Linked DNA regions of Gemmatimonas sp.. The protein of the gene in region 2 interacts with the protein of the main gene of each other region in a pairwise test. Links are inferred from orthologs where the notes say so. Each region holds a gene or a part of one and is shown on either strand. Other genes may lie near its edges.

The links. Proteins that work in one complex are often made in the same cells at the same time.
Region 1: the proteins of ctaD (region 2) and RMP10_RS06885 interact in binary tests that used the Escherichia coli proteins (3 or more experiments, as listed by UniProt). The link is inferred for Gemmatimonas sp. from one-to-one orthologs.

What each region holds. Positions count from the first base shown.
Region 1 is NZ_JANPLK010000021.1:110,545-114,570, forward strand. The notes cover bases 637-3,581. They hold RMP10_RS06885 (aminotransferase class I/II-fold pyridoxal phosphate-dependent enzyme), read right to left. Parts: upstream 2,722-3,581; coding sequence 1,552-2,721; downstream 637-1,551. Other genes in these bases: RMP10_RS06875 (alpha/beta hydrolase), read left to right, coding at 637-1,143; RMP10_RS06880 (hypothetical protein), read right to left, coding at 1,315-1,488; RMP10_RS06890 (DUF3429 domain-containing protein), read left to right, coding at 2,769-3,212; RMP10_RS06895 (arylamine N-acetyltransferase), read left to right, coding at 3,224-3,581. Outside these bases: RMP10_RS06870 (DUF4334 domain-containing protein), read left to right, coding at 1-184; more of RMP10_RS06875, read left to right, coding at 181-636; more of RMP10_RS06895, read left to right, coding at 3,582-4,026. UniProt on the Escherichia coli protein: Shows aminotransferase activity with methionine and histidine as substrates, and to a lesser extent also with phenylalanine.
Region 2 is NZ_JANPLK010000003.1:66,851-70,905, forward strand. Bases 726-3,699 are described here. They hold ctaD (cytochrome c oxidase subunit I), read left to right. Parts: upstream 726-1,257; coding sequence 1,258-3,141; downstream 3,142-3,699. Other genes in these bases: coxB (cytochrome c oxidase subunit II), read left to right, coding at 726-1,228; RMP10_RS02065 (cytochrome c oxidase subunit 3), read left to right, coding at 3,143-3,699. Also shown: more of coxB, read left to right, coding at 1-725; more of RMP10_RS02065, read left to right, coding at 3,700-3,838; RMP10_RS02070 (cytochrome C oxidase subunit IV family protein), read left to right, coding at 3,846-4,055. UniProt on the Escherichia coli protein: Cytochrome bo(3) ubiquinol oxidase is the terminal enzyme in the aerobic respiratory chain of E.coli that predominates when cells are grown at high aeration.

The DNA of each region.
Region 1 (4,026 bases), on a different replicon or contig from region 2:
CACGCGCACTCCGCGGGCGCGATTGCGCGCCGTGACCTACCGGGGCGTGACCACGGCCGCGATGGTGTATGATCACCTACCGATTATCGACTGCTTCCGGCGGGTCGACGACGATACCGTGCTCGGCGCCATGGATATCCGCGGAGCCGCACCATTCTTCTTCCAGTTGGAGCGGGACGCATGAAGCTGGCGCGTTGGCTGATGGGGGCATTCGTGCTGGCCGTACCGCTCCTGCTCGGACTCGCCACTGTCTGGGCACCCGACAAGCCGGTCGCGATGCTGACCGCGCGCTGGGCGCCGCCGCCTTCGCGCTTTCTGGCGCTCAGCGGCATGCAGGTGCATCTACGCGACGAGGGGCCGCGTTCCGATTCGGTGCCGATCGTGCTGGTACACGGCACATCGGCCAGCTTGCATACCTGGGACGGCTGGGCCGCCTCGCTGCGCGGCGCGCACCGCGTGATCCGCTTCGATCTGCCCGGCTTCGGCCTCACGGGCCCATCGCCCGAGCAGGACTACACACTCGCTGCGTACACGCGTATCACCCTGCGGCTGCTCGACTCGCTCGGGGTGTCGCGCTTTGCCATCGCGGGTAATTCACTCGGCGGCGAGGTGGCGTGGCATGTCGCAGCCGCCGCACCGGAGCGCGTGGCGGCGCTGATTCTGGTGGATGCCGTGGGCTATCCGATTGTCTCGCAGAACGTGCCGATCGGCTTCCGCATGGCGCGCACCCAAGGACTGGCATGGCTCTTCACGCGTATCCTGCCGCGCAGCGTGGTCGAGTCGAGCGTGCGCAGCGTGTACGGTGATCCGTCGCGCGTGACCGATTCGCTCGTCACGCGCTACTACGAGCTCACATTGCGTGAAGGCAATCGCGGGTCACTGCCTCGTCGCTTCGCGCAGAGTAAAGATGGCGCAGATTCGGCGACCATTGCAACGCTCCGCGTGCCCACACTCATCATGTGGGGCGGGCGCGACGGACTCATCCCGCCTGATCACGCGGGACGCTTCGCACGCGACATTCCCGGCAGCCGCATTCAACTCTTTCCTGACCTGGGCCATGTACCGCACGAGGAGGACCCCGTGAGGACTGCCGCCGCAGCGCGCGGCTTTCTCGAGTGCGCCGCGTGTCCTTCAGGTCGCTAAAAAGGGTTCACGCGAAGCTCGCGAAGAGCGCGAAGGTTCGCGAAGAAAAGCCAAAATTGAATCGCTGTTCTTCTCGTGCCTTCGCGTTCTTCGCGAGCTTCGCGTGAACTATCAGGGGGCAGCCAGTCGCACCGGCGCCGCCGAAGCTCCGAAGCACCGCAACGGCTGCGATCAGCTTGGCGGATCCTTCATGCGCGTACGTGTTACGCCCGTCATGATGCCGATGCCGAGCAACACGAGGCAGGCGATGATGATGTACGTCGACGCGACGCCCATCACGGAAAGTCCCCACGCGACGCCGCCGATGAAGACGAAGAAGCCGACGAGGTAGAGTCCAAAATTCATAAGAGGCTCCGGGATTGAGTGATTCCCGAAGCCTCCCATGCAATTGCTGTGCTCGCGGAATCCTTACCGTCCCGCGTTCACCCGTACCGAGAGCCCCTCCAGCCGTTCACCGGCCGCCCTGAGCGTCTCTTCACGCTTGGCAAAGTGAAAACGGATGAGATGATTCACCGGTTCGCGGAAGAAGCTCGAGCCCGGCACGCCGGCTACCCCGATCTCCTTGATCAGCCATTCCGAGGCCAGCGTGTCGTTGGCAAAGCCGAGCGCGGTGATGTCGACCATCACGTAGTAGGCGCCCTGCGGCTCGGTGAACGGCAATCCGGTGCTGCGCAGAATATCGAGGAAGATCTCGCGCTTGGCGCTATAGCGCTCGGTGAGACCGTGATAATACGAATCGGGAAGTTCGAGGGCGCCCACCGCCGCCTCCATGAGCGGCGCCGCTGCGCCGACAGTGAGGAAGTCGTGCACTTTCTTCGCCTGCGCGATGACACCGGCCGGCGCGTGCACATAACCCAGACGCCAGCCGGTGATCGAGTACGTCTTCGACAGCGAATTGCAGGTGATCGTACGCTCGAAGGCGCCCGGCAGGGTATTGAAGTAGGTGTGCGTGTGCGGCGCGTAGATGATGTGCTCATACGGCTCGTCCATGATCACCCAGGTGTCGTACTGCTGCGCGTACTTGAGGATGATCAGCAGCTCCTCGCGCGTGAACACCTTGCCGCTCGGGTTCGACGGGTTGCATACCACGATCGCTTTGGGACGCTGCGCGAACGCGGCGGCCAGCACGTCTTCGTCGAAGTTGAAGTGCGGCGGATGCAATGGCACGTAGATCGGCTCGGCGCCGGAGAGAATCGCGTCGGCGGCGTAGTTCTCGTAGAACGGCGAGAAGACGATCACCTTGTCGCCCGGATTGCAGGCGGTCATCATAGCCACCATCATCGCCTCCGTGCTGCCGCAGGTGACCACGAGTTCGGCGTCCGGATCAACTTCGATGCCGCTGAAGTGCGAGATCTTCTTCGCCAGCGCGGTGCGGAAGCGCGGCGCGCCCCACGTCACCGCATACTGATGGAATGGCCCGCGCGTGGCGCGCTCCAGCCCCGCGAGCAGCACTTCCGGTGGATCGAAGTCCGGAAATCCCTGCGACAAGTTTATCGCGCCGTGCTGATTCGCGAGGCGAGTGGTGCCGCGAATCACGGATTCGCTGAAGACGGAGAGACGCTGGGCAGTCGTTGGCATGGCCTCGACATATACCGCGCGGTGCGGGTCGGCGCTACCTTCGCGCCATGCCTACCCGCACCTTCTGGCTGATCAGCGGATCGGGGCTCGCCCCCTTCCTCGTGTGCCTCATCATTGCATACGGCACACCCGATGTCAGCGCGCTGCACGACGCCGCTGTCCGGACTTTTCTCGTGTACGCCGCGCTCACGCTCAGCTTTCTGGGCGGAGCGCGCTGGGGTGCCGAACTCACCCGGGCACCCGATGCGCCGAACCTGCGGCGCATGGTCGCGGCGGCAGCACCGTCGGTGGTCGGCTTGGCAGCGCTGTTGCCGCAAACACCGCTCAAAGTCGCACTCGGCTTGGCTATGCTCAGTGGTGGCATCCAGCTCGCGTGGGATGTCGCCGCCTCTCGCGAAGGGCTGCTGCCACCCTGGAATGCTCGTGTACGCACCGTGATGACGGCTGCCGGCACGCTCTGCAGTCTCGCGCTGTGGCCCGCGATCGCATGACGAATTCGGACATGCTCCCGGACACCCTGCGCGATGAGCTGTGCGCGCGACTCGGCGTGGCGCTCGGAGCGCCGACCGAGACGCAGCTGGCACGGGTGTATGCCGCGTGGTGTCGGCAGGTCCCGTTCGACAACGTGCGCAAGTTGATTGCGCTGCGCGAAGCACACGTGCCGCCGCTCCCTGGATCGAGCGCTGTCGACTTCTTCACGCATTGGCTCTCCGACGGAACCGGCGGCACGTGCTGGTCGTCAAGCCACGCACTGTTTACGCTGCTCACGGCCCTCGGGTTCACGGCGAGACGTATCGCCGGCTCCATGCGTGATACCGGAATCGTCACGCACGGCAGCGTCATTGTGACCATCGACGAACAAGAGTGGCTGGCCGACTCGTCCGCGCTCACGAGCCGACCCGTCCCGATCTCGGGCGATGCGTATCGCGACACCGATCCGGTATTCGCGACCGAGTGGCAACGTGAGGGCGACACCCACGTCCTGCGGTTCGCGGGCGCACCGGGGCCTGAGCTGACCCCGTGTCGGTTTCTGGTGGATCCCACCGACACGACCTACGTACACCAACGCTACGAGCTCTCGCGTACCTTCGGCCCGTTCAATCACTTCACGTATGCGCGCCGCAGTGTACGCGACGGGTTCGTGGTGCTACGCGGACCGGTGCGCTATCACCGCACGGCACAGGGCATGGCTTCGAGCACGCTCGACCGCGACGGCATCCTTCACGTCCTGGCACACGATATCGGCATCTCCCCCGCCATGCTCCGGCAGTACGAGGCGTGCGGCGCGCTCGATCTGAACTTCCT
Region 2 (4,055 bases):
TTCGACGTTCAACCCGAATTCGGACTACAACGCAGCGATCGATGCACTGTGGGACAAGCTGCTCTTCTGGGGCACGCTGGTCTTCATTGGTGTCGAAGCTGCTCTGGTCTATACCATCTTCAAGTTCCGCCGTCGTCCGGATGGCGGAGTTCCCAAGCAGGTGCACGGCAATACCGCGCTCGAGATCACCTGGACGGCGATTCCTGCCGTCATCCTGATCTTCATCGCGATTCCGACGGTCCGCACGATCTTCAAGACGCAGGCGAAAGCGGCGCCCGAGGCGCTGCAGGTCGAGGTGATCGGGCACCAGTGGTGGTGGGAGTTCCGCTACCCGCAGTACGGCATCACGACCGCGAACGAGCTGTATCTGCCGAATGGCCGCACGGTCAACTTTCAGCTCAAGACCGTCGACGTGTTGCACTCCTTCTGGATTCCGCAGATGGGTGGCAAGCGCGACTTGATTTCGAATCGCACCAACTACCTCTGGTTCACGCCGAACAAGGACCTTGGTTCGAAGGCGTGGAACGGTTTCTGTGCTGAGTTTTGCGGTCCGTCGCACGCCAACATGCGGTTCCGGGTGTTCACGGTCACGGCCGACGAGTTCGGGCAGTGGGCCGCGCATCAGAAGCAGCCGGCGAGCTTCCCGCTGGCCACCGCCGACGTCGGCGCTGCCACGACCGTGCCGGCCGTCGCTCCTGTTCCGGCCGGAGCGGGCAGCACGCCGCTGCTGCAGGTATCGGCGGTCACGCCCGCGGTCGCTGCCGACACGACCGCGAAGTCTGCGCCCGTGCCGATGTGGGTGTTTCCGAAGGAGCGGATCGAAAAAGAGTTTGCCTTCACGATTCCCAAAACACCGCTCACGACTCTGATCAGCTTCGACGCATCGTTGCTTGGCAAGGGTGATGCGGAGCGTGGCCGCCAGCTGTATAGCAAGTCGAGCTGCATCGGTTGCCACGCGATCGCCGGCACGCCGATGAACATGGCAAACGTGGGTCCGAATCTCACGCATGTGGGGTCGCGGCACACGATCGCCGGTGGGCTCTATCCGAACGACACGAAGCATCTGTCGTACTGGATCAAGAGTGCGCCGCACATGAAGCCCGGCTCCATCATGCCCTCGCTCGGCAAGGGTGTGACGGATCCGAAAACCAAGATGGTGGTCAACGTCGGCGGTTTGACCGACGCGGAGGTCGCGGACATCGTCGCGTACCTCCAGGCCCTGAAGTAAGTCACCGTCACCGCTGACCAACGACACCGATGGCAACCATCGCTGCCGCGCCCCCGTACACCGAAGCCAAGCCCATTCCGTCGACCACGGGCGTGTGGTCCTGGCTTACTACGGTAGACCACAAGCGCATCGGGGCGCTCTATCTGATCACCGGCCTGATCTTCTTCGTCGTCGGCGGCCTCGAGGCCGCGATTCTGCGCGCTCAGCTGGCGACGCCGAATGGAAAGCTCATTTCGGCCGAGATGTACAATCAGCTGTTCACGATGCACGGCACGACGATGATCTTCCTCGCCGTCATGCCTCTCTCGGCGGCGTTCTTCAATTTTTTGATCCCGCTACAGATCGGCGCGCGTGACGTCGCCTTCCCGCGACTCAACGCGTTCTCGTACTGGATCTACTTGTTGGGCGGCATTTTCATCACCCTGCCCATCTTCTGGTCGATGGCGCCGAATGGTGGTTGGTTCGGCTACGCGCCGCTGAGCACGAAGGCGTACTCGCCGCAGCACAACATGGATTTCTGGGTGATCGGTTTGCAGATCCTCGGTATCTCCTCGCTGGCAGCCGGTTTCAACTTCATCACGACGATCATCAACATGCGGGCGCCCGGGATGACGCTCATGCGCATGCCGATCTTCACGTGGATGTCGTTCGTCGTGCAGTTCCTGGTGGTGCTCGCCTTCCCGGTGATCACCGTGGCGCTCGTGTTCCTGCAGTTCGACCGGTTCTTCGGCACGAACTTCTATACGATTGCCAAGGGCGCTGACCCGCTGCTCTGGCAGCACCTCTTCTGGGTGTTCGGTCACCCCGAGGTGTACATCCTGATTCTTCCGGCCTTCGGTCTCGTGTCCGAAGTGCTCCCCACGTTCTCGCGCAAGCCGCTGTTCGGTTATCCCGTGATGGTGTACTCGGGCATCCTGATCGGCTTCCTCGGCTTCGGCGTCTGGGCGCACCATATGTTCTCGGTGGGTATGGGCCCGATCGCCGACGCGGTGTTCTCACTCACCACGATGCTGATCGCGATTCCGACCGGCGTGAAGATCTTCAATTGGATGGCCACGATGTGGGGCGGCCAGATCCAGTTCACGGTCGCCATGAAGTTCGCGATCGCGCTGGTGGGGATGTTCACGGTGGGCGGTATCTCGGGTGTGATGCACTCGTCGCCCCCGGCCGACCTCCAGCAGACGGACACGTACTTCGTGGTGGCACACTTCCACTACGTGTTGTTCGGTGGCTCGGTGTTCGGTTTGTTCGCCGGCATGTACTACTACTTCCCGAAGATCACCGGCCGTTTCCTGTCGGAGAAGCTGGGTAACTGGCATTTCTGGATTTCGTTCGTCGGCATGAACCTCACGTTCTTCCCGATGCACTTCAGCGGTCTGCTCGGCATGCCGCGTCGTATCTATCAATACGATGCAGGCCAGGGCTTCGACTTGTTCAACGCGATGTCGACCGGTGGTACGCTCATCCTGATGATCGGCACGCTGTTCGGCCTGATCAACGTGTGGAGCAGCTGGCGCAGTGGACGGATGGCGTCGAGCAACCCGTGGGGTGCCGCGACGCTCGAGTGGACGATTCCGTCGCCGCCGCCCGACTACAACTTCGCCGAACTGCCGCAGGTGAAGTCGCGCTACCCGCTGTGGAACATGAAGGGTGGTGAGAAGCTCGTGCACGAGACGACGTACGAAGAGGAGAAGGGCCGGCATATCCCGACATCGCAGGAACTCGGCATCATCATGCCGAATCCCTCGATCTGGCCGCTGGTCACCGCCTTCGGACTGATCGTGATGTTTGGTGGGCTCCTGTTCATGGACGCGAGCGTTCCCACCGCAGTGGCCGTGATGCTGGCTGGTACGGCGCTCTGGATTGGCTCGCTCTACAATTGGCTGCTCACGCCGCTCGAGGATCACCACTAAGATGACCGCCACTACGGCACCTACGACCGCCGCGCACGGCGACGGCCACGCGCACGGCGGCGGCCATTACACCTCGTTGGGGCTCGACAACCGTAAAGTCGCCATTTGGACCTTCATCGGTTCCGAATGCATGCTCTTCGCGTCGTTGATCTCGACGTACCTGATCTACAAGGGACGCAGCCCCGAAGGCCCGTTCCCGCACGAAGCGTGGACGAGTCCGACCACGGGCAAGGTGTTCCCGGCGATCCTCAACATCCCGGTCACGTCGGCCTCGACATTCGTGCTGCTGATGTCGTCGCTGGCGATGGTGCTTGCGCTGGCCGCGGTGCAGAATCGCGACCTTCCCAAGCACACCACGTGGGACCGCATTCTCGGTTCGTCGAAAACGTGGCTGTGGGCGACCTGCCTCCTGGGTATCGGTTTCCTTGGCTGTCAGGCCTACGAGTTCACGTCGTTCATTCATGAAGGACTCACGATGCGAACGAACCTGTTCGGCTCGAGCTTCTTCACGCTGACCGGCTTCCACGGCGCGCACGTGACCGCCGGCGTGCTGTGGCTCTTCACGTTGCTCGCGATCGATTACAAGCGTGGACTCAAGCCGTCGGATGCGCTGCTCGTCGACATCTGTGCGCTGTACTGGCACTTCGTCGACGTGGTGTGGATCGCGATCTTCACGCTCATCTACCTGATCAAGTGAGGCGGTGATGGCTGACCATTCCCCGGCTGCTGGCCACGCCCACGACGAAGCGCACCATCCAACCTGGACGACGTACTGGAAGATCGCCGTGATTCTCACGGTGATCACCGCGGTCGAAGTCTCGGCGTACTACATCAAGGCGTGGGAAGAAAGCTGGGTGTACGTGCCCAGCATGCTGATCATGTCGGCGGTGAAGTTCTACATCGTCGTGATGTAC